Regions from separate parts of the Robertmurraya mesotrionivorans genome, predicted to be linked through region 3. Evidence: riboswitches for the same ligand, from Rfam matches in the RefSeq annotation. Region 3 holds a riboswitch; each other region holds the start of a gene.

Region 1 (10,458 bases), on a different contig from region 3:
CTTTATATGGGGCATATGAAGGAGCAACTAAAGCAGCCATTTAACCGACATCTGAGAAATAGATATGGTTATTTTGCTCACGATGATGGATGGTGGAATAAGGTTTATTACCGGACGTTAACTGATTTTTATCGGCTACTATCTGATCTAGTACCTGAGAAGTTAAATGAGTTCAAACCAGAAAAGGGAATTTTGGGGTTGAGAAAAAGGAGGGAGTACCCTCCGATGGATATCGATATTTCTCTTTCTTTAAAACCATTGATGAAAGAGGGAATCTTATTATCTTTTAAAGATGCGGTACAAAGTAGAACGAAGATTGAAGTCCCTATTTGGGTCATTGGCGACTACATGAATATGGATGATATGTTCGAGGAGTACGAAAAACTGTCTAAAACCAAATTCGACGCAACCCTCACATTCGACAAAAAAACAAAGCAATGGCAGTAAAAAAGGTGTCAGACACCCTTCGTGGACAAATCGGCCTGATTTGTCCGTGTGGGGTGGACACTCGTGGTTTTATTGAGACTGATAGTATGTAACTAGTTCTTTAAGCTGGGATAGCATACGTTGTGTCTCCTTCTCTTCAATATTACTAATAGGAGAGATTTGAACCCAGTTATTGTGTTTCAAATACGCACTTTCATAGTGTAGTAAATAGCCATTCATCTCCATATCCTCTCCGATAAAGGTAGAGGGTATTTTTGTTGGGAATGGAATGGTCATAATGGTCGGACAGGAATGTTCTATCTTAGATAAGACATGGATGCCATGAGATTCGAGATTCTCCCGAATATACAGATATTGACGACCAATTCTTTCAAAAGGCTGTTCCTCTTCATAGGCTTCTAGTGACTGGTGAAGAGCGGAGATGAGATTTGATGAGTGTGTAAATGGGACTCCGTCGTTCTCTATATACCATCCGAGATCAAGATAGCCGGGAATCGTTTCATCTTTTTTCATGTAATGCTGGTGAAACACAATGGAAAGACCTGAATACGAGCCCAGTGCTTTACCGCTAACTCCTGAAGCAAGATAGATATTTGAGAGATTTATTGGCCTAGCCCCTATGGAACTAATAGCATCAAGGCAGATTTTTATACTCTTTTCCATGCAGGCTTTTTGCATATCATCCAAGGAGTTTAGAACACCAGTCGATGTTTCACAATGTGTGAACCAGATCCACTCAGGGTTATGCTTGTTAATGACCTCTTTTATTTCTTGCAGAGTAAATGATGTCCCCCAAGGTATTTCGTAACTTTCAAAAGATAAACCAGCACGGATGGCGTGACCTTGCAGTCGCTTTCCAAACTCCCCGTTAATAAAAATGACTCCGTTTGAAAGTTTTTTCAGCTGCATGGCGATGACTTCATTCGCCAACGTTCCAGACCCAAGAAGAAGCTGACAATTCGCAGCTTTGGTTAATCTCAAAAGTTTTTCTTTGACAGAGTTAAATAATGTTAGAAAGGCTTTAGAGCGATGAGAAATGGGTGGACTCATAAGTGCTTTTGTAACATCATCTGCTACCATAATAGGTCCGGGCATAAACCGGCTAGAAGAAATCCCTATGCGTGAAGAGACTTGTTTTTCAAAGGTGTCTCTTGTGATATACATGGGATGAAATTGTGCATCTTCTGTTCCAACTGGATCATGAAACACTGTGAAACCGAGTTGTGTATAAAGTTTGGTTTGTCTGGTGGTTCCCGATATAACCGCTGCGTCGTATCCTTGTTTGATACAGTAGTTGGCTAATAATTGTGAAAGTCCTAGAAACACTCTGCCGTTCCGATTTTTTGCATCAACAGCGAGGAGGCGAATTTCGCATAATAGATGAGCTTGAAAGGGAAGATGATCTTCTACAGGACCAATCTTTTTATCAATGGAAAAAGGTCGCTTATCTCGAACGGCAATCATTCCAATTAGTTGTTTGTTCTTTAGACAGATAAGGTACGTATTTTCAGCGTGAAAAGGGTCAACTCTTCTCTCTGTATCAGACTTTGGATGCTGTGGAATCTCTTCGACAAATGTACGATAATTTAGTTTGTGAATTTGCTCCATTTCTTCTTCGCTTCTTGCAATTTTGAAAAGCAAGCCCATTTGGTTTCCCCCTATACTCTTTCTTTAATATTTGTTCGATGAGCAAAAAGAATAGTGATTACTGTGAGTGCGATCATTCCGACGGAAGTGTATGTATAAGACTCAATAAAGAAATAGACCGGAAGAATGCATAGGCTTAGTAGACCAGCCATAGTAAAGCTGCGGAACAAGGAATATGTGATCGCGAAGCTAACGAGAATGACAAGTGTTACCGTCGGTTCAAAAGCAATGATTCCTCCGAGGAAGCTAGAGATCCCTTTTCCTCCCTTAAAGGAAAGGGTGATGGGCCAAATATGTCCTATAAGGACAAATAAAAATCCAACTAATTGAATCTCCTCTGAAAAGCCTAGCATTCTACCAAGAAGGATAACTGCCGCCCCTTTAGACGCATCACCTAAAAAGGTAGCGACAAAGGCCGACTTATTTAAATTTCGCCCGATATTACGGGCACCCACGTTTCCACTGCCTACCTTCCGAATATCAATCTTTCCAAACAATCTTCCAATAATGTATCCAAACATGATGCATCCAATGAAGTAGGAAAGGAAGAAATAGCCCACTACTACCATAGAACATGACCTCCACGCTATGTTGTATATATTCCATATTATGCTAAGCAAAACCTCTTCACAATAAGAAGTTACTGTCCACCCCAGGAGGACAAAAAGGCACGAAGTGTCCACGAGCGGTGACGGACACCCTCCGTGGACATTTTGCCCGATTTTGTCCACGAAGGGTGTCTGTCACCATTTTGTTAAAAAGGGGTTGCGTTTGTGGGGCTTTGTTAGTGTATAATCAGACGTAGCAGAAAATTTCATAATTCGACTAGTAGTAGGTGTCTTCATACTGAAGACTTAAAAAGGAAGTTGGTGAAATTCCAACGCGGTCCCGCCACTGTAAATGGGAGCAAGCTGCAAGTAATACCACTGTACGTAAAAGTATGGGAAGGTGCAGCAAGCAATGACCATAAGCCAGGAGACTCGCCTATTGCTATGCACCGAATTTCCTACGAGGATAGGAGTGGTGTGGCAGACCGTTACCTATTATTTGATTTCTATTTAGTGTAAAACGTCTATCATACCAGCATCTTCCTGCCTTTGTAGGAAGATGCTTTTTATTTTTTACATAACACAGGGGGAAAGAAAATGCGCCAAAAGTTTTACGCACTATTTGCAATACTCGTACTATCACTAGGAATTCTTGCTGGTTGTGGGAGCGCAACTGAAAAGGCAGAAGATAACCAAAACACAGAAGGTCAAACGGAACAAAGTGAACAACAAGCAGCCTTCCCACTTACACTTACTGATGCATTAGACAATGAAGTGGTTATAGAAGAAGAGCCAAAGACCATTGTTTCTTTAATTCCAAGTAACACAGAAATCGTGTATGAATTAGGTTTAGGTGAGAAGGTAGTTGGGATCTCTGATTATGATAACTATCCAGAAGAAACGGCTAATGTTGAAAAAGTCGGTGGCATGGAATTTAATGTGGAAAAAATCGTTTCATTAAATCCTGATATTGTTTTAGCACATGAATCTTCAGCTTTATCTGCAGAAGCGGGACTTACTCAATTAAAAGATGCTGGAATCACAGTATTTGTTGTCAACGACGCAGTGAATTTTGAGGAAGTGTACGAAACAATCAACCTAATCGGACAAATGACAGGAACAACAGAAGAAGCAGAAGCGCTAACAGCTGCTATGAAGGCAAAGCTTGACGAAATTAAGGAAAAAGCTGCAACTGTAACCGAAAAGAAAAAAGTGTTTGTTGAAGTTTCACCAGCACCAGACATTTACACACCAGGGAAGAACACATTCATGGATATTATGCTTCAAGTGATCAATGCTGAAAATGCAGCAGGAGATCTAGATGGTTGGGCGAGCATCGACCAAGAATCGATTGTTGAGAGAAATCCAGATGTAATCATCACTACGTACGGCTACTACTCCGAAGATCCTGTAGGTCAAGTAACTTCTAGAGAAGGCTGGGCAGATATGACTGCCGTGAAAAATAAGCAGGTTGTAGATGTTCATTCTGATCTGGTAACACGACCTGGGCCAAGGCTCGTTGAAGGGGTAGAGGAACTTGCAAAAGCCGTATATCCGGAAGTATTTAATAACTAATCGATTAGCAGCATACACAATGGGAGCCTCGTTTCTCCTGTTAGCTATTGTACTAGGCATTTCACTAGGAACTGTGAAAGTTCCTATCTTAAGTACGATTCAAATATTACTTGCACAACTTTTTCCGTTTGTTTCACTAGATGGAATTGACCAAATGCATGTAAATATCGTTTCGAATATTCGCCTGCCAAGAGTTATCTTAGCAGGACTTGTTGGAGCGGCTCTAGCAATTGCTGGAGCTGCCTTTCAAGGTTTACTTAGAAATCCACTTGCAGACCCCTATACATTAGGAGTTTCCTCTGGTGCTTCAGTTGGAGCAGTTGTTACTTTGTTTTTTCAGCTGTCGCTTCCAGTCATTGGGGCATTCACACTTCCTGTTCTTAGTATTTTGTTTTCTTTTATAACTATTTTCCTCGTATTAGGTTTCGCGCAAAAAATAGAGCGCTCCATGCGAGTGGAGACGATTATCTTAACAGGAATCATTTTTAGTTCCTTTCTCGGAGCCCTTATCTCCCTAATGATTGCCTTAACAGGTGAGGAGTTACGTCAGATTATTGGTTGGTTACTGGGAAGCGTTTCCATGAGAGGGTGGGTATATATAAAAATTATTCTCCCATTCTTCCTTATAGGATCAGCCATCTTAATTTTTAACGGAAAAGAATTAAATGCCATGTCGTTTGGAGAGGAAAGAGCTCATCATCTTGGAGTGAATGTCCAACGAAGAAAGCATATTATTTTGATGGCGGGGTCCATGTTAACCGGCAGTGCGGTAGCTGTTTCAGGTACAATTGGTTTTGTTGGATTGGTTATTCCACATTTAGCGAGAATGCTTTGGGGGCCAGATCATAAACATCTACTTCCGTTATCGATTCTTACTGGTAGTGCCTTTTTAATTTTAGCTGACTTAGTGTCAAGGACCATCATTGCTCCTATTGAGCTTCCAATTGGGGTGATAACCGCTCTGATCGGGGCACCTGTCTTTGCTATGATCCTACTAAAAACAAGAGCAGAAAGAAGTGGTTAACATGCTTCACATTCAGCATGTCAGTGGCGGATACGCTGGTAATTCTATAGTAAAGGATATTTCCTTTGAAGTGAAAAAAGGCGAGATGCTTGGTATTCTTGGACCGAATGGAAGCGGTAAGACCACGCTTTTAAAAATGATAAGTGGAATTTTGCCCGCCTCAAAAGGAACCATTTCTATTGATGGAAATAAGCTTTCCGATTATTCTCCCAAGGAACTTGCTAAGCTGATCGCGGTGCTGCCTCAGCATGCGGCAGATCCATTTTCCTACACGGTTAAAGAAACGGTATCGCTTGGGCGTTATGCCCATCAAAGAGGCTGGTTTCATAGCTGGAGCCCAGAAGATGAGGAAACCGTTCTACGAGTCATGGAGCAAACGGGAACATTGAGCCTTCAACATCGAAATATTCAAGATCTATCTGGTGGTGAGAGACAAAGGGTTTACTTAGCTCAGGCGCTCGCCCAGGAACCACGTATCCTTCTTCTTGATGAACCGACCAACCACTTAGATTTAAGCTATCAAAAAGAGTTGTTTGATCTGTTAAAAAAGTGGTCAAAGGAATGTGAACTAATGGTTGTTTCCATTTTCCATGATCTAAATTTAGCGGGCTTATACTGTGACAGACTTCTGCTCCTTCATGAGGGGAAGATTGTGATAGAAGATACTCCGAACGAAGTGTTGAAACAAGAACGAATTCAAAACGTCTACCATACGAAAATTGCCAAACAGCCTCATCCAAAGGTTCCTGTTCCACAAATGGTGCTGTTACCAGAGTGGGAAAATGACCAGATAGAAGAGATATATCAAATTGATCCATCAGTGATTCATGCTTCATCAGAAAGAATTGTAGTAAAAACGGAGCAACCATTAAAAACGATGAGCTCTGGAGTGATTGGTTCTGGAACGGGCTGGTACCAGAACTTTGTTAATCGCCATGTAGACAAAAACTATAATTATAGTGATCATAAACAAGAAATGGCCAACTATTTAGAAAGAAATGGCTTCATTCCAGGGGAAACAGTTGGAATGATGACTGCTGTTAAGCTTGAAGATGTATCATATAAGCTTTATGTTGATGGCAATGTTTCCATTTTTGTAGTCGTGACGGCAGGTGTCGGTAATGCAATAGACGCATCCGTGATAGATAGAGAAGTGTTTGAATATACACCTGGCACAATTAATACTTGGATCTTTGTGAATGGTGAATTGTCTGAGGAAGCATTTATTCAATCAATCATGACAGCAACAGAAGTAAAAGTGAAGGTCTTGCAAAATGAAGAGGTGCTCGACTTAAACACCGGGACACTTGCAACAGGTACATCAACAGACAGCATCTTAATTGCAGCTACCCAAAAGGGAACGGCAATTGAGTATGCAGGCTCCTTTACTCAACTAGGTAGATTAGTTAGCAGAGGAGTTTATGAATGTACAACGGAAGCGATTCGGAAATCTAGAATGAGAAAAGAAGGCATGAGTTCGTCACTATAAATTCATTCAAAACTGTTCCTGGAGGAAGAGCCGTGAAAACTGTTCGTGCATTTCTATTAAACCTACAATTTTTTACATCAATTCCTATAAAAATGAACTTGCCAATGGATGCCGCGCATATGAAACGTGCGGTTGGCATGTTCCCGCTATTAGGAATTTTACAAGGAGGCATTTATTCGGTCCTTCTTTTCACCTTAGTAGAGTGGACACCATTATCGACAGTCTCCATTGCTTTTATCCTATGGTTAGCGTGGATCTTCTTTACAGGAGGTCTTCATCTAGACGGTTGGATGGATGCAAGCGATGCTTTCTTTTCATACCGGGACAAGGAAAAACGATTAGAAATTATGAGCGATCCTCGAACAGGAGCATTTGGTGTTTTATCTGCTATTGTTCTGTTAAGTGGTCGCTATTTGTTTTTATATGAAATCATCCATTTTGTTCATTCTTACACTTACATAGTCATACTTTTCATTCCTTTTTTCAGTAGGGGAGTGATTGGTGCGTTATTGGTCCTTGCCCCACTTGCAAAGAATGAAGGACTTGCAGCATTTTTTAGGGAGAGATTGAGTAAGATTTCTTTACTAAGTTATCCTTTCTATTGTATGGTCGTGTTAATAGGATTAACCCTTTTCTTACCGGCCATTGCTCCCATTTTCCTCTTGTTATTTGTAAGTGCTTGTCTATGTTATTTATTTATCCGAAAAAAAACAGTGCAATGGTTTGGCGGAATAACCGGAGATGTGCTGGGAGCATCTGCAGAAGGGACGGAATGGTTGCTATGGATGATTGTGTGGTTATGGCATTATGCAGGCATGGCTTAACAGAGGCAAATAAAAAACGAGCCTATTTAGGGTGGACGGATTCCCCTTTATGCCATCATCCCTCACCACTAGTAACGAAATATGAAGGGTATTTTACTAGTGATCTAGGACGATGTTTATCCACGTTACAAGCATTCTTTCCTGAAGTAGAACCGATTCGAATGAGCGAGCTAAGAGAGATGCATTTTGGTGACTTTGAGGGATGCACCTTTGACGAATTAGAGGACAATGATGAGTATAAAAAATGGCTGAATCATTACAAAGAAATAGCCACCCCTAATGGCGAAAGCTTTCAGCAGTTTGTAAGAAGAATTGATAGTGGCTGGAACAAGATGATTTCGGAAGTGAAAAATAATCATTGGAAACGTTCGTTTGTTGTCACTCACGCAGGTGTTATAAGGCATTTATTAGCTTCGTTTGCACCAGACGAACGAGCATACTGGGACTGGAATGTGTCACATGATTATTATTATGAACTACTATTTTCAAATAAAGCATTTGAAAAGGGAGAACGAGCCTTTTCACTAAAGAAAGTATCCATTTAAAGGGGATGATGAGCAAATGAAGATTTATACAAAGACGGGAGACAAAGGGCAAACAAGTATCATCGGTGGAAGAGTAGATAAGGATGATATCCGAGTTGAGGCGTATGGAACAATTGATGAAGTTAATAGCTTTGTTGGACAAGCTATGCTTGAGCTCAATGAGGAAGTCTTTGCAGATGTGCTTGCAGACTTGGAGAAAATTCAGCATGAGTTATTTGACTGTGGAGGAGATTTAGCCAATGTAACATCTAAACGTGTTCCGAAGCTTACAGATGAAGCTGTTCAGTACTTAGAGCAAAGAATCGATGTGTATGCGGAGGAAGCGCCACCACTCGAGCGCTTTATTTTACCAGGAGGAACAAAGGCTTCTGCTACCATTCATATTGCTCGTACCGTTGCTCGTCGTGGTGAACGTCTAATTGTCAGTTTATCAAAGGCAGATTCGACGACCCCAAGTGTGTGCTTACAGTATGTAAACCGCCTTTCTGATTACTTTTTTGCTTTGGCGAGAGTAATAAATTTCCGTTTAGGTGTCAAGGATGTTGAATATGTAAGAAGTGCGAAGGTGTTTCGAAATTAGATGAAGTAGGGAAGAGGAGATTGTCTATGGAAGTTAAGCTTGGATATGTCATTTTGTACGTGGACAGCTTAGAAAAAACAAAGCGATTTTATGGTGAACTACTTGGATTAAAGCTTCGAAATGAGTTTGGTTCCTACATTGAATATGAAACAGGTTCGACGATCTTGAGTATGAATACAAGGGCAGGCGGAAGAGAAGTCACTGGGCTGCCTATTCCAGATGGTATTCAAAAGAGTCATACGTTTGAGTTAGGCTTTGTGACAGAGGACGTCGAGGGGCTTGTGGACCGGCTTCGTCAAGCAGGAGTACCTGTATTACTTGAACCGACAGAGAAACCATGGGGCCAAAAGGTGGCTTACGTCGAAGATCCAGACGGCCATTATATTGAAATATGCACTCCTACTCCTTAAATGAGAAATCGATCCTTTTTGTAATAAAGGGTCGATTTTTTTGTGCTTTTTTATTGGATTAAGAATATAAAAACCATGAAACTCAAAAAATAACCCTTGCTACTGATGTTAGAAAGGGGATAGAATGAGACACTTAAAATGGATACTCGTATTTCTCGTACTTTTGTCAACGGTGACTGCTGTTCCAACAAAAAGCCATGCCATTGCTGCTAAAGGGGCTATATTAATGGAGCAAGAATCAGGACGAGTATTATTTGAAAGAAATGCTCACACGCCAATGCGAATTGCAAGTATCACGAAGATTATGACTGCTACTTTAGCGATTGAATCTGGGAAAATGAATGAGATGGTGACCATCAGTAAAAAAGCATCTGTCACGGAAGGATCATCTCTCTATTTACAACCTGGTGATAAAATAAAACTAGAAGACCTTGTGTATGGGTTAATGCTTCGCTCTGGAAATGATGCAGCAGTGGCCATAGCAGAACATGTGGGTGGAAGCCTTGATCATTTCGTGAAAATGATGAATAAAAAGGCGAAAGAAATTGGCATGACAAAAACGGTGTTTGCTAACCCACATGGCTTAGATGACCATGAAAATCATTATTCTACGGCCTATGACATGGCCTTGCTTACAAAATATGCCATGAAAAATGAACAGTACCGTAAAATCTCAGGAACAAAGGAATATCATTGCAAAAGTTTAAATCGTTCGGTCGGAACGTGGTTTAATAAAAATAAGCTTCTTACAATTCTGTACCCATATTCAACAGGTGGAAAAACAGGCTATACAATTCGAGCCAAGCGCACTCTTGTATCAACGGCAGAAAAAGATGGTTTAAAATTGATTGTCGTCACCATCAATGACCGGCAAGATTGGAAAGACCATATGTCCCTGTTTAATATGGCTTTTCAAAAATATGAGAGAGTAGAGATTGTTAGCCAAGAGAAATTTGCCTCCTTCCAAGGCTCTTACTTAGGTGGAGTTGTACCAGAACATGAAATCATCTATCCAATGACAAAAGAGGAAAAAGATAGTGTTCAAGTACAATTTAAGCCATCCAACCAAAAAGACTTGCGTAAAGGAAAAGTAGGCGAGCTTAAAGTACTTGTCTTAGGGGAAGAAATTGGAAAAACGAATTTACTTGGAGAAGATGTTCCAAAACCAGAGAATGAAGATGATGACTCCTGGTTGAAAAGATTTTTTCGCTAAGTGCTATAGATATTAATGTTTGTTTTATAAGTATCTAGTTGATTGGAGCGGAAGGCGCTTGACTCCTGGGGGCTCACCGCCCCCCGGAGAGCAAGCGCCTGGAGCGGAAATAAACTATCCAATTTGAGACGCATGAATTTATGCGTCTTTTTATTT
Region 2 (10,458 bases), on a different contig from region 3:
CATCAATGATATAGATCGAAAAATCAACTAATTCTGGGCTAAAAGTAGCCGCTAAATTATCTCCACCACTTTCTACAAAAATCAGTTCAAGGTCGGGATGTTTTTCCTGTAACTCTTCAATCGCCGCAAAGTTCATCGATGCATCTTCTCGAATCGCGGTATGTGGACAACCACCTGTTTCTACCCCAATAATGCGATCCTCTGGTAATACACCGTTTTTAATTAAAAACTGGGCGTCTTCCTTTGTATAAATATCGTTTGTCACAACAGCCATACTTAGTTCCGCTTCCATGGCTCGAGTTAATTTTTCAACAAGCATAGTTTTCCCTGCTCCAACAGGGCCACCCACTCCAATTCGTATTGGTTCCATCACTTATTCCTCCTTTTTTAAGACATAAATAATCGTACATGTAGCCGCTCATGACGCATCTGAGCGATTTCAAGCCCCGGGGAAACCGCCCCTAAATCATCTATAGTTAGGTTAGCTATTGTATTCACAGCCTCCTCTATCACCTGTTGAATCTCCAATACTATTTTCTGCCCATCCGTTTGACCGAGCGGAATCCCCCTCACCCCGTTTTGTACTATGGTGGAAATGGTTGAAAATAAATAACTCCCAACAGCTGTTTCCTTTCCAACACTCAACCCATTTGTCACGATCGCAAACACAAGCGCTGGATGACCGTACACTCTCTTTTCCTTCATCCACTTTACATAATTTAGTAAAGTAGATGATGGATACAACTCCAAGCAAAGCTTCGCCATTCGCTCTCCCATTCTACGAGTTCCTATTCTCGTTTCGGCCGCGAGACTAGAGGTATATAACAAATGATCTAATTCTATCAAACGGTCCCAATCATCATTCTCAATAGCTTCATAGGATAGATAACAGGCTAACCCATCGGTATAAACAAGCTGCTTCTGAATATACAACATTAATGCCTGATAGAAGCTATTTTTATCATGAATATCTCCTTCCTGAATATACGTTTCGATCCCAAAGGAGTGCGAAAATGCTCCTGATGGAAAATTCGAGTCGCATAACTGGAGGAGGGAGAAGACCGGGTTAATCATGAGAATGTCCAATATGGCGGAACGCCTGTCTCACCTTCCGCTGTTCTCTTTTGTACGGAATAGCTAGTTGCTGCAACAGTTCTTCCACTAAATAGTCATACTGAACAAGCATTTCATTTCCTTCAAATTGTGCCGGAATATGACGGTTGCCTAACTGATGAGCAATTTCCCCCATCTGTTGAATGGAGCTTGGCATAATGGTTAGAAGGTCATCCTCCTTTACAGAGATGACAATCATATTTTTTTCATCCATATAAAGGACATCCCCGTCCACCAATTCACGAGTTTCACGTAAACGAATGCCAATCTCGTGACCATGGTCAGTGACCACTCTTTGAATTCGTTTGACGAGATCGTCACTTTGTAAATACACTCGCTCGACATGTGGAGATCGTTCTTTTAACGTGGCAAGATTGCCAATAACTTTTTCAATAATCATGTAATCACCTCAAAATAAGAAATAGCGTTGCGCCATCGGGAGTACCTCAGCTGGCTCACAAGTCACCAGTTTTCCATCTACCTTAACTTCATACGTTTGCGGATCCACTTCTATTTCTGGTGTTTCTCCATTTAAAATCATATCTTTCTTAGATAAGCTCCTAATACCCGATACAGGCTTTATGATTTTTTGTAAACCAAGCTTCTCAGGAACCTTCTTCTCAAGTGCCGCTTTTGACACAAATGTCATACAAGTGGAGTATTTCGCCCTTCCTAGAGAACCAAACATAGGACGATACACCACTGGTTGAGGAGTGGGAATACTCGCATTCGGGTCTCCCATTAAACTATAAGAAATGAAACCACCCTTTACGACGATCTCCGGTTTCACCCCAAAAAACGCCGGATCCCATACGACTAAATCAGCTAACTTACCCACTTCAACAGAACCTACATACTCTGATATCCCATGAGTAATTGCTGGATTAATCGTATATTTAGCTATATATCTTTTCACACGAAAGTTGTCCCCTAACCCCTTATCCTGCTCAAGCTTCCCTCTTTGCTTTTTCATTTTGTCTGCGGTTTGCCACGTTCTCGTGATCACCTCACCGACTCGTCCCATTGCTTGTGAATCAGAGGAAATCATACTAAACACACCGAGATCATGTAAGATATCTTCCGCTGCGATTGTTTCCTTTCGAATCCTTGAATCAGCAAACGCAATATCTTCCGGTACACTAGGATCCAAATGATGACAAACCATTAGCATGTCCAAGTGTTCTTCAAGAGTATTCACCGTAAATGGTCTTGTTGGATTGGTTGAAGAAGGCAAGATATTGGGCATGCTAGCCGCTTTAATAATATCTGGAGCATGTCCCCCTCCTGCCCCTTCTGTATGATAGGTATGAATGACGCGATCTCCAATAGCCGCAAGAGTATCCTCCACGAATCCACCTTCATTTAATGTATCTGTATGAATCGCAACCTGAACATCAAATTCGTCGGCAACCGTTAAGCTTGTGTCTATCGTCGAGGCGGTCGTTCCCCAATCTTCGTGTAATTTCAAGCCAATAGCACCAGCCTCTATCTGTTCCTTTAACGGATCTGCAAGTGATGCATTGCCTTTTCCTAAAAAGCCAATGTTTATCGGAAGTTCTTCTGCTGCTTCAAGCATTCGATGAATATTCCAAGGCCCGGGTGTACAAGTAGTCGCATTCGTACCAGTGGCAGGTCCTGTCCCGCCACCAATCATCGTGGTAACACCAGAAGAGATAGCCGTTTCCACTTGTTGTGGACAAATAAAGTGGATATGTGCATCAATTCCACCTGCTGTCACAATCAATCCTTCAGCCGCAATCACTTCCGTACCCGCTCCAACGGGTACATTTACGTTATCCATTAATAGTGAATTTCCCGCCTTACCGATCGCAGCAATATAGCCATTTTTCACACCAATATCTGCTTTATAGATGCCGGTGTAATCTACGATAATGGCATTGGTGAACACAAGGTCCATTGTCTTTTCGCTTGTAGCTAAGGGATGCTGCCCCATCCCATCACGGATGACCTTTCCACCGCCGAACTTCACTTCGTCACCGTACGTAGTAAAATCTTTCTCAATCTCAATAAAAAGCTCAGTATCAGCTAGCCTTACTGCATCACCAACGGTTGGTCCAAACATATCACTGTATTGTTTTCGAGAGATGCGAAAGCTCACCTATTTCTCCCCCTTTGCAATAGAGCCATTCGTTAAATTATTCAAACCATACACCTTCTGCTCTCCTGAGAAGGAGACCAGTTCTATCTCTTTTTCATCTCCCGGCTCAAATCTCACAGCCGTCCCTGCTGGAATATCTAAATGCTTTCCAAACGCTTGCTGGCGATCAAATTGCAATACCTTATTCACCTCATAAAAATGAAAATGAGAGCCAATCTGAATGGGGCGATCTCCTCTGTTCAACACCTGAATCGTAATAGACTCTTTATTTTCATTACAGATAATCGGTTCTGTTTTCAGTACGTATTCACCAGGTATCAACTTATTCTCTCCTCTTCATCGTATTGGGTCGTGTACAGTCACAAGCTTTGTTCCATCCGGGAAGGTAGCTTCCACTTGAATATCCGGTATCATCTCTGCAACACCTTCCATCACGTCCTCTTTTGATAGAATGGTAGATCCGTAACTCATTAATTGAGCTACTGTTTTTCCGTCCCTTGCTCCCTCTAATACTTCGTAAGTGATGATCGCTATCGCTTCCGGATAATTAAGCTTCAATCCACGATTTTGTCTGCGACGAGCAAGATCTGCGGCAACAACAATCATTAACTTTTCCATCTCGCGTGATGTCAGTTTCACTCCAAACCCTCCCTACTCTATTTATGACAAAAAATGTTTTATTTTCTAACAATCCATGTAATAAAACCTAACATATATTTAAAATACCATGTATTACCTTGTGTTACAATTAAAATAAATCAGAAAAATCACAAAAACATCCATTAAAAAAAGTAGTGGACAAGAGCCCACTACCTTTCTTTTTACACTGTACTATAAGTTTGACTTTGAATTCTTTCTATCATTAACTCAACCAATTTTTCACATTTTTCATAATCCTTGAACTGTGGTTGTAATTCCACCTTTAACGTGGCTACTAAAGAGGTATGCACATAGAGCATATCCCTAAATTCATCCACCGCTCCACAAAAAGAAGGATAAAAGGAATCTCCTGTTCCAACCACGCTCGTGGCAAGTTGCCGAACATTTTGACGTTCTATTTCTTGGTACACAGGCATCATTTCTACTGGAATTTCTCCATTGCCCCAAGTGTAGGTCCCAATGACCAAACCATCATAATCGTGGATGTTAGCGAGGAGAAAATCTTCTACTCGAAACAAATCAGTAGATACAGACCGTGATTGAAAGCAGCTTGCTACCATACGAACAAGTTCTTCTGTATTCCCCGTGACAGATGAATAGACAATCGCTACTTTTCCCTTATAATTCGTCAAAGCCATTGGACTGCGTCACCTTTGTATAGGTACGGGATTTCTGCTCGAAAAAGTCTGACTTGGTTTCATTGATCATTTCGTCACTAAACACTTGAATCCATGGCATGGAGTTGTCACGGTCACCATAAAGGTGATCCAAACCTAATTGACGAAGTCTTTTATTGGCCAAATACTCTACGTATTGTCCGAATTCTTCCAAGTCAATTCCGTTGATGTCTTTTAAAATTTCTCCAGCCCATTCTTTCTCTAAATCCACCGCTTCTTTGATGAGATCGTACGCATATTGAATGTTTTCCTCGCTATTTAGCTCTGGATTTTCCGTTAACATAATACGTACAAACTGAGAAATAAAATACGCATGCTGCATCTCATCTCTTTGGATATAGCTGATCATTGTACTTGTCTTTAACATCTTTTGCTGACGAGCAAGATTGTAGAAAAAGGCAAAGCCCGCATAGAAGTAGATCCCTTCTAAAATAATGGAGTTAATCCCAAGTTCATAGAGGTTTTGAGCGGATGGATGTGAACGGAACTTTTCATACGCATCCAAGATCAGCTGGTTTCTCTTTTGTACGATCGGATCATCCTTCGCCTGGTTAAAGCGGGCATTTTGTTCACTGACCGGAACCAATGAACTTAATATATATGAATACGATTCGTTATGAACGGCTTCCTGTTGAGCGATTACAGCAAAGATGGCCTTGAAGCTAGAATCGGTCACATAATCTAGTACTTGACTCATCGTTGGTGTTTGAAGGCTATCAAGGGAGGCAAGCTGCGTATTGACCCGTAAAAAGATATCCTTTTCGTGTGAGGACAATGAATCCCACTGTTTAATATCATCTTGCATATTGATCTCTTGCGCCTTCCAAAAATTAGACAGCAATGTTTGATACAAATCATACATTTGTGGGTAGGCGATATCATTCCAGTTTAATAGACCAGAAGATTGTCCGTTAATAATACCTGTTGAACGATTTGGAAACGTAGGATTCAACAGTTTGATTTTATTTAATGGGGCGTTGATTGACATAGTCACTTCTCCTTTCAAACCTTAGCTATGGCAAGCTTCACATTCTTCAATTTCTGACTGTGAAGTACTTCTTACGTAATACGTTGTTTTTAAGCCTTGCTTCCATGCTTCTATGTGTAAATGAAGTAAGTCTTTTGCCTTAATATCGTGTCTCACATACAAGTTAAAGCTGATTGATTGGTCGATATGGCGTTGACGAGCAGCATTTTGGCGAATACTCCACACTTGGTCTAATTCATGCCTTGCTCTTCGGTAGTACGTGTATGTGCGATGATTCAAGTCAGGTGCGGTTACCTTGAACTTAAAGTTCTTCTTTTCCTCCGCATATTCAACTGCGTACAACGGATCAATTCCATCTGTAGATCCGCCAATTTTCGCAGTGGAAGAATTCGGTGCAATCGCCATCAGCCAGCCATTACGAATACCGCTTGTCTTTACTTGTTCCTTTAGCTCACTCCAGCGCTCAGAAGTGTAGTTTCTTCGTTCAAAGTATTTTCCTGTAGCCCACTCAGAAGTCTCAAATTGGCTGAATGATCCTTTTTCTTTTGAAAGCTCCATAGAAGCTCGGATCGTATAATAGGCAATATCTTCATATAGTTCATCGGCAAACTGGACCGCTTCCTCTGATTCCCAATGGATCGATTGTAAGGCCAACAGATGATGCCATCCGAACGTACCTAGCCCGACCGCTCGATATTTTTGATTGGTTAATTCAGCTTGTCCGACCGGAATGGTATTCAGATCAATGACATTGTCTAACATACGCACTTGAATCGCTATTAACCGTTCAAGCTCATTCGCACGATAAGCCTTCGGTAGATTGATAGAAGATAGATTACATACAACAAACTCGCCTGGCTTTCTCACGATGACTAGATTGCCATCTTCATCCTTGTATTCTTTTACAATCGTGGTACTCGACATGTTTTGGGCAATTTCTGTACACAAATTGCTACAGTAGATGGATGTTCTTCCTTCTGCACGCTTGTTCGGATTTTGACGATTTACCTCATCTCGGTAGAACATATAAGGCGTACCTGTTTCAAGCTGAGCCACCATAATTCGGGCCATAATATCCATCGCTCGGTAGGTTTTTCTTGGTAAAAGAGGCTGATTCACGGCTTCTTCGTATTTTTCCGTAAAATACTTTCGATCTTTTTCATCATAAAAGTCTTCAAGACCAAGCGGGTTTCCGTTCTCGTCCTTCCAGCCCATCAGCTGCTTTACTTGGTGTGGACAAAACGTATGCCATTCCCCAACACTTCTGCCGTTTTCATCCTTCTCTTGAAGCTTTTCCATAAATAAATCTGGGATGGTGACTCCTGTAAAAATATCATGAGCCTTTCTTCTCTCATCCCCATTATTGGTCTTTAGTTCAAGGAAGCCATTCATCACGTCTTTGTGGAATACATCTAAGTAGATGGCAACCGCACCTTGTCTTTGACCTAACTGGTCCACACTAACGGCTGTATCATTAATCAGGCGGATCCAAGGTACTACCCCTGAAGACATTCCCTTGAATCTTTTAATATCAGAACCGAGAGCACGAACCTTTCCATAATAGATTCCGATGCCGCCACCTTCCTTACTTAAGCGAGCAATATCCCAGTTATTTAGATAAATACCATCTAGCGAATCATCGACTGTATCAATAAAACATGACGAAAGCTGACCAAAGCTCTTACCGGCATTTGATAGAGTTGGTGTTGCGACTGTCATATATAGATGGCTTAATGCCCAGTACGCCTCTTTTACTAGCTCTACCCTTTTTTCTTTCGACTCGTTCATCATGATAGTCATTGCAATGACTAAGAAGCGTTCTTGAGGGAGTTCGTATACTCTTCTGTCATGATCTCTTGCAAGGTAACGGTCAGCAAATAAAAACAGACCAATATAGTTGAAAAGCTTATCTCTTTCTGGATCGATTGCCCCTGCTAATTGTATAATTTCTTCCTCCGTATACATTTGCAGTAGTTTAGGAGAGTAAATGCCTTTCTCTGTTAACGTGACTAGCAATTCATAAAAATTCCCATATGTATGTGATGAATCATAGTTTCTATTTTGCGAAGCCTGTTTGTAAAGTTCTGTTAAGTATATGCGCGCGGCAACAAATGTCCAATCTGGCTGGTCCATGGCAATGTTATTTAAGGAGTAAAACAAAGCTTGTTGGCTCACATCTTTTTTAGCTACCTCTAATTCATTTACCATTCTAGTCATGTCAGATGTATCAAGCTGATAGGTTACAGAACACTCTTCAATTGCTTTTAACACTGACTTATATTCTTCTTGCAAATCTACTACTGTCATGATCGTCCCTCCTGAAAATAAAAAATCCGCTCAGTAGTCCTTGAGCGGATGAAACGATTTCAGCAAAAGACAAAAAGGCATTGATCTGATTTTGTCTTCTGTCGCCATCGTCTCATCTTCCCAATCCCCGAGAAAGTTGAAACATCTTAAGTAAGATAGGTCTCCTGACTTATGCTTCACTCTACTTTGAACCCTTCCCATCTAGGCACCTACATCGGTAAGCAATCTACACAGTGGTCTGTTCATTTTGTCAGCATTTACAGTTGCGGGGGCAGCTCTGGTCTCTCACCAGATTCCCAATTAAGCCGTACGGCATCTAATCTTAAGGCAAACAACACAATATATAGTTAAGTTTTCACATTTATATATCTATATCTAGATATTACAAATTTAATAGTAACGGTAGTTTAGTAGATTAGCAAGTAGAAAATGTTTGTTTTGGTAAAATATTGTTGTTGACTTTAGGAGGTGAAGGAGAGAATTGTTGTTTTTATAGGGATGGTAGATTTTTAAATATTTTTTAATAAATCGTGTGAAAATTACAGCTAAACTTAATTTTTTTATTGATTTTCTTCGGGGATTAGTAGATTTTTTACTCTATTTTTGGATTTTTTACCGATTTTAATAATTTATTTGCGATCCGAAGAATTTACTTGCGATTTCCGAATTTTATTTGCGATTCGAAAAATTTATTTGCGATTCCCAGATTTTATTTGCGATTCGAAAAATTTATTTGCTATTCCCGGACTTTATTTGCCATCCGAAATTTCGCCGCCTCCGATTCCCATTTTCCTCAGGCTCCCTCTATAAAAAAAGATGAACATCGCCCCATGCAAATGTTCATCTCCTTAATCTAAATATTCTCCTGCCTCAATACCTCAATAATATTATCCTTCTTCACTTTCGCGATGGAATACAGCATGGCTGATCCGACAATTACAAATACCGAGACAAAGCAAATCCCAAGACTAAGCCACGGAATCCAAAACGGGTACGTAAAACTATTCATAGTCCCTTTATAAATGAGGAACATGATACCCATACTGATCGGTAACCCATACAGCAGTGCTTTTAATCCATAGAAAATACTTTCATAGCTAATCATTTTATTAAAGCCTTTTGCAGTCATTCCCACTGATTTCAACATCGCAAATTCCCGCTTCCTTAAGGAAATACTAGTGGAAATCGTATTGAATATATTAGCTATTGAAATAGCCGTAATGAGTACAATGAAACCATACGTAAAAATAGACAATAGCATCACTAACTGTTCTTCCCGCTGTCTACTTTGGTACACATTATAAATATAAAGATTCGTTTCCTTCATATCCTCGATTTCTTGCTGTGTCTTCAATGGATCATCTGACATTAAAAAGAGTTCAGTCTGTAGATTATCGGCTAATTTCTCATTCACCAATTGATCAATGACTTGATCAGAAACAATAATATTTAGACCACCCACTCCTGATGAGTATACTCCCATTGGCAACTGATCGGTCAATCCAGCTACCTCAAGATGTTTCTCTAAAGGCATTATCTCACCAGTGTCAAAATCTTGGGAAAGCAGTTCTACCTTCTCACCGACTGACGTTTTTATGCTCTTGGTTTCTATAAACTTACCTGTTTTCCCATCTTGATAAGAAATAGTGTCAACAATAATACCCGAAATATGATTTGCATCAGTCAACCGACTAACATCTACCCCTACCTGATCAGCATATTCTTTTAGGCTTTTTTCATCGAGACCAATTAGACTGAGATAGTACGTAGCCTTCCCATCCTCAATCCCCATTGTTTCTACTAATTCGTCTGGAATCTTTTCTTTCTCGACTAACGTAGCTAGATCCAGCCTTCTCATCGTACTAGAGTTGGTTACATCAGGGAGTGTCCGAATATTTTCAAAAAGCACTTCCACATTAGATATGGATGCTTCCGAAGCTCCAATCTGAATATCATAGTTAATCCCATCCTGAGATAGTAATAAAGACTTTTTTAAACTATCGGTAAAAAACGAAACGGATAAAAATAAGACAATACTGATAACAAGTGAAAAAACAGTCACCCGGTATCTACCCTTGTTCCGCTTTAAATTTTTCAGCCCGATTTCTGCTTCCACTCCAAACATTCGACGAATGAATTTTGATGTCTTTACGGTTTTACCAGTAAGCTTGATATCTGCTGTTTGACGAATGGCATCGATAGCTGTTATTTTAGAAGCCTTTCTCGCCGGTATAAACGTAGAGATAAAGATGGTCAGCATTGATACAAGGCAAGCACCTATGATGGAATACGCTGTGATCGTTAATTCTAGAGATACCGAAACACCAAGCGCCCCTTCAAGAAACTGATTAATAAACCAAAAGGTAACACCCATCCCTCCAATTCCTGACAAGAGACCGATTGGTATACTTATTAAACCAATGATGAAACCTTCAAAAAACACAGAGTTTCTCTTTTGACTTTTGGTAGCTCCTACACTAGAAAGCATCCCTAAATGGCGAGCACGTTCAGAAACAGAAATCGCAAAGGCATTATAAATTAGAGCCACTGAACCAATGATAATAACAGACATAATAATCGCTAATAATGAATAT
Region 3 (10,458 bases):
AAGTGGAATAAAGGGACGCGGAAAAAATGGAAGGGACTCGCTATGGTGGTTACGCTTCTGGTGCTCGTCGTGGGGATCACGATACTAATTACGATGTTAGCTTATCACGTTCATCTCATGGTCGGAATTGTGGTTGAAGCGGTGATCATTTGGACGACGATTGCTCAAAAAAGCTTAAAGGAAGCAGCGCTGACGGTGTATGGTCCGTTAAAAAAGGGAGATATCGTGGAAGCTCGTCACAAGCTATCGTATATCGTTGGCCGTGACACGGATCAACTTGATGAACAGGGTGTGGTTCGCGCGACAATAGAAACCGTCGCAGAAAACACAAGTGACGGAGTAACTGCACCCTTATTTTGGGCGTTACTCGGTGGTGCACCTCTCGCGATGCTGTACCGTGCGGTCAATACTTGCGATTCGATGGTGGGCTATAAAAATGATAAATATATGGAGTTTGGCTGGGCATCGGCGAAGCTTGATGATTGGTTAAATTTGATACCAAGTCGCCTAACCTCCATCTGTATGCTTTTTAGCAATAAGCCTGTCCGATCCTCGGTAAAAGAGTCAGCAAAAATCGTTCTTCGGGATGCAAAAAAACATCCGAGCCCAAACAGTGGATGGGGAGAAGCAGCTGTGGCTGCCTTACTTGGGATTCAACTCGGAGGAATCAATTATTACAAGGGCATTCGCTCCGATCGAGCCAAAATGGGAGAGCCCCATTTTCCTGTTACTGGAGAGCATATTTTACAAACCAACGGCATTTTAACTCGAACGGTACTCACATTTTTACTTTTATTATGGATTGGAGGGATGATCGTTGAAGTGGCCTACGCACGGATCTAATCCTCAATTTTTATATGAAGCACTTCATCTCGAAATGCCTGAATCCTTGATTGATTTTAGTGCTAATATCAACCCGCTCGGTCCACCAGACATAGTAAAAGACAAGTGGAATGAGCTGTTTTCGCTTGTATCTGATTATCCGGATCCAACGGCAGAAAGACTCACAGGTTTGCTTGCAAAGAAAGAAGGAGTGAGAAAAGAGCAAATCTTAGTTGGTAATGGTGGGGCGGAGCTTATTTCTTTGGTCGGACGACTGCTCACTGGTAAGAAAGCGCTCATCGTACAACCAGCCTTTTCTGAATACGAAGAAGCATGCCGAGTGAATCAATGTGAGGTACGCTATCACTTGATGGATGTAGACAGCTGGGAATTACGTTTAGATGAATTACTATTGAACTTACGTGAAGTTGACGCTGTATTTTTTTGCAATCCAAACAATCCAACGGGAATGTTTTATTCGAAACAAATAATTGAGCTTCTTGCCCGTGAATGTGCCAAGTTCGGAACCTTGCTCATCGTCGACGAAGCCTTTTACGACTTTATAGAAGGGTACGAATCAACCGTCTCCTGTCTCCAACATGGCGGAAATATGATCATTCTTCGTTCCATGACAAAAATGTTCAGCATTCCAGGAATCCGCCTGGGATACTTAATTGCAAATGAAGCCCTGCTAGCAAAAATTAGGGAGAGCAAACCGCATTGGAGTGTGAATGCGCTAGCAATGAAGGTGGGTGAATGGTGTTTGTCAGAAAGTGACTATGTAGAACAAACCATTCAATTGATTAAAAAGGAGCGGGAGAGGCTACAGTCTTTTTATCGTGAACAGAAGTTCTCTTATTCTCCATCAAACGTAAACTTTTATTTGCTAAAAGATACGAAAGTCTCCGATCAATTTCCGTTTTTTCGTTTTTTAATGGAAAAGGGGATGATTCCTCGACATACGATGAATTTTCCGGGACTTGACGGAAAGTGGCTACGACTGGCGGTTAAGGGGCCAACCGAGCACGAAAGATTATTAGAGGTGATGAGTGAATGGCGGAAGGTGGACAGCTGATTTTTATCAGTGGTGGTGTTAGAAGTGGAAAAAGCAGTTTTGCTGAGAAAACAGCCATGGAACTAACAAAGAAAACTCACGGAAATCTCCATTACATTGCCTCAGGGGTTGCTTTTGATGTGGAAATGAAGGAACGAATTAAGAGGCATCAACAGCAAAGAAATGATGGCGAGCAACAGTGGGAAACGTGGGAGGAGCCCTATTTTTTACATAACCTTTCAACAGTTTTTCATCCAAATGATATTGTGCTCTTTGATTGCCTAACCAATCTATTAAACAACCGTTTGTTTCAAACCGAGGAGAGGCTGATGGACCCGTCTTTTCATGAGGAAATCAAGAAATCGATCATAGAGGGGATACTTTCGATACAGAAAAATTGTCATACCCTTATCGTCGTTAGTAATGAAATCTTGAATGAATTGATCCTATCAAGCGACCTTGTTCTTGTGTATGCAAAGCTCCTTGGCAGGCTAAACCAACAGGTCGTCGCAATGGCAAAGGAAGCGTATCTCGTTGAAGCAGGAGTTCCGATTTGTATGAAAAAGGAGGGGGATGAATTTGCATTTCGTGATGGGAGGAGCATGTAATGGAAAAGCCGAGTGGGTACGTAGCCATTACGATATGTGCCAGTATCCACGAGAAAGTTGGATAAAGGCTTATGAATGCTCGTATTATGATTGGCTTAGCGAAGATTCTGATGTCTCCTTAGTGGTGGTAGAAGGAATCGAGTATTGGATCAGGGAGTTATCGCTCCAACATGAATCCGATACAGTTAGAAGCATATGGAAAGAGACACTATTGCATTGGGCACGTTGGGAAAAGGAGGATTGGAAGAGAAAGGTCGTGATCATTGGTTCAGATATTACAAGAGGAATTGTCCCTGTTGAAAAAATAGATCGAAAATGGCGCGATGATGCGGGATGGACGTTTCAGGATACGGTCCAATTATGTGATCGAGTGGATCATATTTGGTACGGAATTGGTCAACTGATTAAGTAATTACAATTCAGAAGGAGGAAGGAAAAATGAAGGTGGCAAAAGTAACTTGGATGGCCCTATTTATAGCTTTAACAGTTATAGGTGGTGGGATAAAAATTCCAGCAATCATTGGAAGTGTCGCGCTCGATTCGTTTCCAGCAATCGTTGCTGCCGCGCTTTTAGGAGGAATCCCTGGGGCGATCGTCGGTGGATTAGGACATATGGTATCTGCGTTAATTGGAGGAATGCCTCTTGGACCTATGCATTTCTTAATCGCTATCGAAATGGCAATGCTTACATGGATATTTGCTTATTTTTATCAAAAAGGCAGCAAGTGGACGGCATCTATTTTATTCGTGCTAGGTAATACCTTTGCAGCTCCACTGCCATTTATCTTTTTAATATCAAAAGCATTTTATATTAGTATGGTTCCATCTTTACTGATTGCATCTGTCCTTAATACCGTTTTAGCTGTGATCGTTGCTCCTCGTTTAGCTAGCATAATGAAACCAGCAGTAGCGGGGAAGTTTCAAAAATGAGAGATGTCCAATTACTTAAAATGGGAAAAGAAACCCTTGTGGTAGCTTCTGATAATAGCGGAGCGATCGGATTAAAAGAGCTTGATGAGGTACAGGTTCCTTACGATATCGTTGGTTATTACACCTTTCGTGTAGCAGCCATGGAATGCTATTGTGCAGGAGCTATTCCCGAAGCAGTGATTCTTCAAAATTTCTGTGGAGAGGAAGCGTGGGAAGGACTCATAAAAGGAATTACGAAAGGTCTACTTGAGCTTGATGTACCAGACATTCAGATCAATGGAAGCACCGAAAGTAACTTTTCACTTGTCCAATCTGCCGTCGGATTAACGGTATTAGGAAAAAGAATAAGCCATGCTCCCTTGAGCGCAACTCCCTTTCTAGAGGATACGAAAGTGGCGGTTATTGGTCTTCCTCTTGTTGGAAATGAAGTAATAGAGCAGGAAACAGAAGTAGCTCCCTTACGATTAGTGAAGGAGCTTTCAAACCTAGATGGTGCTGTCTTAATGCCTGTTGGATCAAAAGGGATACTTTATGAATTGAATCGTCTATTTTCAAACCGAGATTTTATAAAAAGTGAAGTGACGAGTGTGATCAATTTAGAAAAAACATCTGGACCATCTACCTGCTTCCTGATCGCATTTCCAGCTAATAAAGGGCATATGGTAAAGGAACTTTCAGGACATTATTATCATGAACTAACTTTTTGAAATTCAACAGGGAGTGACCATTATGGTTGATTTATATATTGCTAGGCATGGACAAACCACGTGGAATGTACAAAAGCGAATGCAGGGTAGACTGGATTCCTCCCTTACAAAAAAAGGAGTGGAGGATGCTAAGCGGTTAAGAGACTACTTAGCTGATACCCCTTTTGATGAGGTGATCTCTTCTCCCAGTGGAAGGGCTTATACCACCGCGAAGCTTATCCGACCAAATGAAACAAACATAAAGACAGATCCACGTTTAATGGAAATTCATCTAGGAAAATGGCAGGGGAAAACGGAGGACGAAATTTATCGTGAGTTTCCATCGGAGTATGATCATTATTGGAATGCTCCAGAGCGATATGGCAACGATGGAGGGGAAACCTTTACAGACGTAATTACTAGAGTCGAAGACTTTCTACAGGAAATCGAAAGAACGTATGTGGAAGGGAAAGTGCTAATTGTCACTCATGGGGTAACCATCATGGCATTTTTATCGATAGTGAAAAAGCTTTCATTAAAAAATTTCTGGTCTGCTCCCATCAGTGAGGGAACGAGTTTAACGTTGATACGACTGGAAAAAGGGCAAAGGAAGCTCCTGGTTGAGGCGAGTATAGAACATTTATTGGAAGCGTCTGTTTAGTAAAAATGTGACAATTATTCATCGGAATTATGGGTATATTATGAAACTTCCAAAAAGTCAGCTTCGAGCACTTCTCACTATCCCTTTCTGAGGAGTATAATCCAAATAAATACAAAAAAACAAATACAAAAAGACTTAGGTTTCTTTTCAAACAGAAAAGATTAAAGGGAAATTGGTTCAATGCCAATGCGGTCCCGCCACTGTATGTGTGAGCAAGCTACAACACCCACTGTGTACAAAAACACGGGAAGGGGTAGTGAGTGATGAGCACAAGCCAGGAGACCTGCCTAAGCCAAGAATGGTACCAACCTACGAGGATAGGGGAGGTGTTAGGTGACGGCCTTTTTTGCTCACTAAATGTTCACGGACATTGTTAACACTTCCAAGGGGAAGTGTTTTTCTTTTGCTCAGTATGTAACAAACATGCCGTAATAGGAGTGAAAAAGAATGGCGAACAAAGGTCAACTACTCGTATACACCGGGGAAGGAAAAGGAAAGACAACGGCCGCCCTTGGGCTCGCCGTAAGAGCGATTGGTCAGGGGAAAAGAGTAAAAATCATTCAATTTATTAAATCACCTGATCGTAGTGTGGGTGAACGTACCGTTTTACAGAAACTAGGAATCGATATTTATCCAATGGGGATAGGTTTTACCTGGACGAAAACGCCAGACGAACATCGCGAGGCTTTAAAAAATGCCTGGGGATTAGCCAAGGATCTTTTACAAAGCAATGAAGTTGATGTGCTTATTCTGGATGAGATTAATAATGCGTTAGCGATTTCTCGTTTCTCCATTGAAGATATCCTCCCGACGGAAGAGGTGTTGGAAGCGCTTCAAAAAAGAAGAGACGGTCTCCATGTTGTACTAACTGGAAGAGAGGCCAAGAAGGATATCGTTCAGGCAGCAGATTTAGTCACAGAAATGAGAGAGGTTAAACATTACTATGAGCAAAACGTTCCAGCCATCGTCGGGCTAGATTATTAGAAGGAAGGTACAGTGAATGAGTAATCTCAAGAAATTGGTGCTAATTGGTGCAGGAATCCTCTATTTCTGGGTTGGATCCAACTCTGATGCGTACGCGATGCATATTATGGAAGGATTTCTACCAATGAAGTGGGCGATGATTTGGTGGATACTCCTCCTTCCTTTTTTAGCAGCAGGCATTCATACGGCCCGAAAGAAAGTGGTGATTCAGCCAGAGATAAAAACGATGCTCGGTTTAAGTACGGCCTTTGCTTTCGTTCTTTCCGCATTAAAGCTCCCATCGGTAACGGGAAGTAGCTCACACGCTACGGGGGTCGGATTAGGAACCCTCCTTTTTGGCCCAATCATTATGTGTGTAGTCGGATTTATCGTTTTGCTGTTTCAAGCATTATTACTAGCTCACGGTGGAATAAGTACGCTTGGTGCAAATGCCTTTTCTATGGCTGTGGTCGGTCCTTTCGTTACGTACGGTGTTTATATCCTGCTCAAAAGCGTAAAGATCAACATGAAATTTGCGATCTTCCTTGCTGCTGCGTTAGGCAATTTAGCTACATATGCCATGACTTCTCTTCAACTAGCGATTGCGTTCCCTGACCCAGCTAGCGGGTTCGTAGGTTCATTCATAAAATTTATTTCCGTATTTGGGGTGACACAAATACCTTTAGCACTCTCAGAAGGAATCATTACTGTGATTGTGATGAATTTTCTACTAAAATACAATGCCAATGAATTACAAATGCTCAACTTTCTACGTAAGGAGACTAGCTCATGAAAAAGAATCGTTTGCTTTTCATGCTGATTATTTTTCTTGTTGCCATTCCGCTTATCTTCAAGAGTAGTGCCAGTTTTTCAGGGACAGATACGGAAGCGATTGCCGTTATTGCGGAGCTTGCTCCATCTTACACACCATGGATAGAAAACCTTTGGAAACCAAGCAGCAGTGAGGTAGAGAGCTTGTTGTTTGCCGTTCAAGCCTCGATTGGATCGGTTGTCATTGGTTACTTTATCGGCTTTTCACGTGCCAAGCTGAAATATCTTTCTAGAAATGATCGTTCCTAATGCTACAGATCGATTATTTCGCTCATATAAACAAACTGAATCACGTGAATAGTTTTGAAAAGATGGTCTTTAGCATGGGAAGTCTTCTACTAGTCTTGCTTTTAAAAAACAGTTGGATTTCCTTTCTAGTACTTATTGTGATGAGTGTATTTATTTTATTCGTGGCAAAAATCCCTATCAGCTATTATGGAAAACTTCTTTTGCTCCCACTTTCCTTTTTAAGCATAGGAAGTGTATCTATCGTCCTTTCCATAGCAGCTGCCCCATCAACGGGTGTTCACCAAGCCATTCTTTTAATAAAGCTAGCAAACGTTTATTTATACTTTCTTCCGGATCAGGTGGAAGTGGTGGTCCCGCTTATTATCCGTTCTTTTAGCAGTATATGCTGCTTGTACTTTCTCATCCTTACCACTCCGATTAATGAGATCGTATGTCTCTTGCATCGATGGAAGGTGCCTACACTACTGCTAGAAATCATGATGTTAACGTATCGATACTTGTTTTTATTGCTTGAAACCGCTACTGATATTTACGTCTCACAAAAGAGTAGACTTGGGTATCAATCTATATCATCGGGGCTATTTTCAGCTGGCCGACTAGTAACATCTTTATTTATAAAAACGTACCATCAAGCAAAAGAACTTCAAATCAGTATCGATTCTCGTGGTGGAGGAACGTTGTATGACCCGTCCTACGAAAGAAAAAACTATTCTGTAATCCATATTGGCTTTATTACTGTATTTTTTCTAGCTGTTCTATTACTGAATTTTACTAGTTAAGGAGTTTTCGTATGAGTTCAACTCTTTTTGAATTCAAAAATGTTTATCAAGTATTCAACGAGCAAGAAGCAGCACTTCAGGATATCTCTTTTTCTATTAAAAAGGGGAAAAAGATTGCATTGCTCGGGAATAATGGTGCGGGGAAATCAACATTGCTTCTTCATTTGAATGGAATCTTAAAGCCAACGAAGGGCTCCGTTTTTTTTAAGGAGAAGGAGCTTTCATACACTCGTTCTACTTTACAGGAGTTGAGAAAACTCGTTGGACTTGTATTGCAAAACCCTGACTCTCAGCTTTTCTCCTCCATCGTTGAGGAAGATATTATGTTTGGTTTAAGAAACTTAGGATGTTCCAAACTTGAGATTCAAACAAGAACAGACGACATTATGGAGAAAACAGGAATTACCTACTTAAAGGGAAAGCCGACTCATTTTCTAAGTCAAGGGCAGAAAAAGAAGGTGGCTCTAGCTGGAGTTCTCGTGATGAACCCTGAGGTCCTCTTGCTAGATGAACCAACTGCTCAGCTGGATCCCATTTCCACACAATCCATGATCGAACTATTAAATGAGTTTCATGAACAAGGAAAAACGATTGTCTTATCAACACATGATGTTGATTTTGCGTATGAATGGGCTGATGAAATTATGATCATTAGCAATGGGTGCTTGTTGTTTCAGGGGTGTCCATATGATGCTTTTCAGAATGAGGAAAGGCTACAAAGAAGTCAGCTACGAAAACCATGGATGCTAGAAGTATATGACGAATTAATTAAACCTATTAACAGTGTGTTCGTCCCAATGAATCAAGATCAACTCTTTTCCTTGTTACGGACCTTACTGAAAAACGAAAATCCATTCATCCATTCAAAAAGAATTGTAGGAGGAAGGTTTCAATGACAGGATCTATTTTTATCGTTGGCTTAGGGCCAGGCCATGAAAAACATATAACAGAAAGAGCAAAAGAAGCGATATTTGAGAGCGATATAATTGTTGGATTTAAGACATATGTGGACTTAATACGTGAGCTAGTAAAAGAAAAAGAGGTTATCAGTTCCCCTATGTCGGAGGAGGTAACGAGAGCTCAAGAAGCAATTGATTTAGCCATAGGTGGTAAGGATGTAGCTGTCATTTCTAGCGGAGACGCTGGAGTATATGGGATGGCAGGACTTGTTTATGAGGTGTTAGCGGAAAAAAACATAAAAGATGTTCGTGTCGAAATTATACCAGGTATTTCTGCTATTAATTCGTGCGCGTCTCTTTTAGGAGCCCCGGTCATGCATGATGCTTGTACGATTTCGTTAAGCGACCACTTAACTCCATGGGAGACTATTGCGAGACGTCTACATGCAGCAGGAGAGGCAGATTTTATTATTGCCCTTTATAATCCAAAAAGCATGAAGAGAACGGCTCAAATTGAAGAGGCACAGCAAATTCTTCTTCAATACCGCTCGGAGCAGACACCGGTTGGACTTGTGAAGGGGGCGTATCGTGACAACCAGAAGGTGGAAATCACTACACTTGGTGAGATGCTGACGCATGAAATTGGTATGCTCTCAACCGTTATTATTGGTAATTCTACAACATTTGTTTGGAATGGGAAAATGGTCACTCCAAGAGGTTATCAGAGAAAATATGATCTGGATTCGACTCTACAGCCACTGAAGCCACATGAAAGACTTAGAAAAGAGAATGAACCTTGGGCATTGCATGGCGGAAAAGCATAAAGGAGGAAATCATATGAAGGCGGTTCTATTCGTTGGGCATGGTAGCAGAGAGAAAGAAGGCAATGAACAAGTCGTACAGATGGTAAGAAACATTAAAAATCAAATGAGTGCGGAATGGATTGTTGAAACATGCTTTTTAGAGCTTACTGACCCTAATATGGATACCGGTATCTCACGATGCTTGGCTCAGGGGGCAACGAGTATAGCCATAATTCCTATGATGATATTTGCTGCTTCCCATTCTAAGCTTCATATACCATTTGCCATTGATGAAGCGAGAAAGAAATATCCTTCTGTTACGTTTACTTATGGAAGGCCAATTGGTGTACATAAGAGCATGGTAGAGATTTGTGAACAGAGGATAGAGGAAGGAATGGATGTTACGTCTGTGGCAAAAGATGATATTGGAGTTGTCCTTCTTGGTCGAGGATGTAGTGATGGTGGTGCAAATAGTGATTTATATAAGCTAGCCCGATTGCTACGTGAAAAGCTTTCTATTAAAAAAATGGAACCGGCCTTTATTGCTGTAACAGAACCCTCATTAGAGGAAAGTGTAACTACACTCCTCATACTAGGCGCCAAAAAGGTCATCGTTCTACCTTACCTATTGTTTACAGGTGTGCTCATGAAACGACTTGAAGAGCAGATGGTTAAACTACAAACACAGCTACCACAAATACAACTAACACTCGCTTCTAATTTAGGGTTTCATCCGAAGCTTGAAAAGGTGTTTATGGAACGAATGGATGAAGCAATAAGTGACTCTGTCATGATGAATTGTGATACGTGTCGCTTCCGAATGGAGGCAGCGGAGCATATGGCACATCACCATGACCATGACCATCACCATCATCACAAGGGCCATCATCTTGAAGAGAAAGTAAGTCAATGATTTTCCTGCTGGCTGGTACAAGTGATGCTAGGGAGCTTGCAAAAATGATCCATGAAAAGGGATTTCCACTTGTAGTGAGTGTGGTCACGAAAAACGCAGCCATATTACTTGAAAAAGAAGGGATTCCTGTCCTGGTTAATAGACTATCAGCCATTGAAATGGAAAAATGCTTGACCGATTTTTCTGTGCAATTGGTAATTGATGGTAGTCATCCTTTTGCAGAGGAAGCATCCAGAAATATGATTCAAGCAGCATCTTCC

The links. Region 3 has a riboswitch for cobalamin ahead of cobO (cob(I)yrinic acid a,c-diamide adenosyltransferase). Riboswitches for the same ligand answer to the same signal wherever they lie in the genome.
Region 1: it holds a riboswitch for cobalamin, as region 3 does, so the genes downstream of both, ACRX5O_RS18320 (ABC transporter substrate-binding protein) here and cobO (cob(I)yrinic acid a,c-diamide adenosyltransferase) in region 3, are expected to answer to the same signal.
Region 2: it holds a riboswitch for cobalamin, as region 3 does, so the genes downstream of both, ACRX5O_RS19065 (ribonucleoside-diphosphate reductase subunit alpha) here and cobO (cob(I)yrinic acid a,c-diamide adenosyltransferase) in region 3, are expected to answer to the same signal.

Annotation. Positions count from the first base shown of each region.
Region 1 covers NZ_JBPCCH010000014.1:1,367-11,824, reverse strand. The annotation lists gene ACRX5O_RS18335 (hypothetical protein) at 1-447, shown strand, start outside; gene ACRX5O_RS18330 (aminotransferase class V-fold PLP-dependent enzyme) at 517-2,094, opposite strand; gene ACRX5O_RS18325 (glycerol-3-phosphate acyltransferase) at 2,106-2,663, opposite strand; cobalamin riboswitch at 2,911-3,096, shown strand; gene ACRX5O_RS18320 (ABC transporter substrate-binding protein) at 3,240-4,217, shown strand; gene ACRX5O_RS18315 (FecCD family ABC transporter permease) at 4,180-5,241, shown strand; gene ACRX5O_RS18310 (adenosylcobinamide amidohydrolase) at 5,243-6,730, shown strand; gene cobS (adenosylcobinamide-GDP ribazoletransferase) at 6,763-7,554, shown strand; gene ACRX5O_RS18300 (histidine phosphatase family protein) at 7,503-8,099, shown strand; gene ACRX5O_RS18295 (cob(I)yrinic acid a,c-diamide adenosyltransferase) at 8,116-8,679, shown strand; gene ACRX5O_RS18290 (VOC family protein) at 8,706-9,089, shown strand; gene ACRX5O_RS18285 (D-alanyl-D-alanine carboxypeptidase family protein) at 9,214-10,302, shown strand.
Region 2 covers NZ_JBPCCH010000015.1:71,138-81,595, reverse strand. The annotation lists gene ureG (urease accessory protein UreG) at 1-370, opposite strand, end outside; gene ACRX5O_RS19100 (urease accessory protein UreF) at 388-1,074, opposite strand; gene ureE (urease accessory protein UreE) at 1,067-1,513, opposite strand; gene ureC (urease subunit alpha) at 1,523-3,232, opposite strand; gene ACRX5O_RS19085 (urease subunit beta) at 3,233-3,553, opposite strand; gene ACRX5O_RS19080 (urease subunit gamma) at 3,569-3,871, opposite strand; gene ACRX5O_RS19075 (flavodoxin domain-containing protein) at 4,054-4,530, opposite strand; gene ACRX5O_RS19070 (ribonucleotide-diphosphate reductase subunit beta) at 4,511-5,557, opposite strand; gene ACRX5O_RS19065 (ribonucleoside-diphosphate reductase subunit alpha) at 5,579-7,864, opposite strand; cobalamin riboswitch at 8,003-8,199, opposite strand; gene ACRX5O_RS19060 (ABC transporter permease) at 8,718-10,458, opposite strand, start outside.
Region 3 covers NZ_JBPCCH010000004.1:21,831-32,288, forward strand. The annotation lists gene cbiB (adenosylcobinamide-phosphate synthase CbiB) at 1-843, shown strand, start outside; gene cobD (threonine-phosphate decarboxylase CobD) at 818-1,897, shown strand; gene ACRX5O_RS08550 (bifunctional adenosylcobinamide kinase/adenosylcobinamide-phosphate guanylyltransferase) at 1,876-2,484, shown strand; gene ACRX5O_RS08555 (bifunctional adenosylcobinamide kinase/adenosylcobinamide-phosphate guanylyltransferase) at 2,450-2,896, shown strand; gene ACRX5O_RS08560 (ECF transporter S component) at 2,923-3,414, shown strand; gene ACRX5O_RS08565 (ATP-binding protein) at 3,411-4,121, shown strand; gene ACRX5O_RS08570 (histidine phosphatase family protein) at 4,144-4,761, shown strand; cobalamin riboswitch at 4,882-5,066, shown strand; gene cobO (cob(I)yrinic acid a,c-diamide adenosyltransferase) at 5,209-5,745, shown strand; gene ACRX5O_RS08580 (energy-coupling factor ABC transporter permease) at 5,762-6,517, shown strand; gene ACRX5O_RS08585 (energy-coupling factor ABC transporter substrate-binding protein) at 6,514-6,804, shown strand; gene cbiQ (cobalt ECF transporter T component CbiQ) at 6,804-7,583, shown strand; gene ACRX5O_RS08595 (energy-coupling factor ABC transporter ATP-binding protein) at 7,595-8,479, shown strand; partial or broken gene cobJ (precorrin-3B C(17)-methyltransferase) at 8,476-9,291, shown strand; gene ACRX5O_RS08605 (sirohydrochlorin chelatase) at 9,320-10,198, shown strand; gene cobK (precorrin-6A reductase) at 10,195-10,458, shown strand, end outside.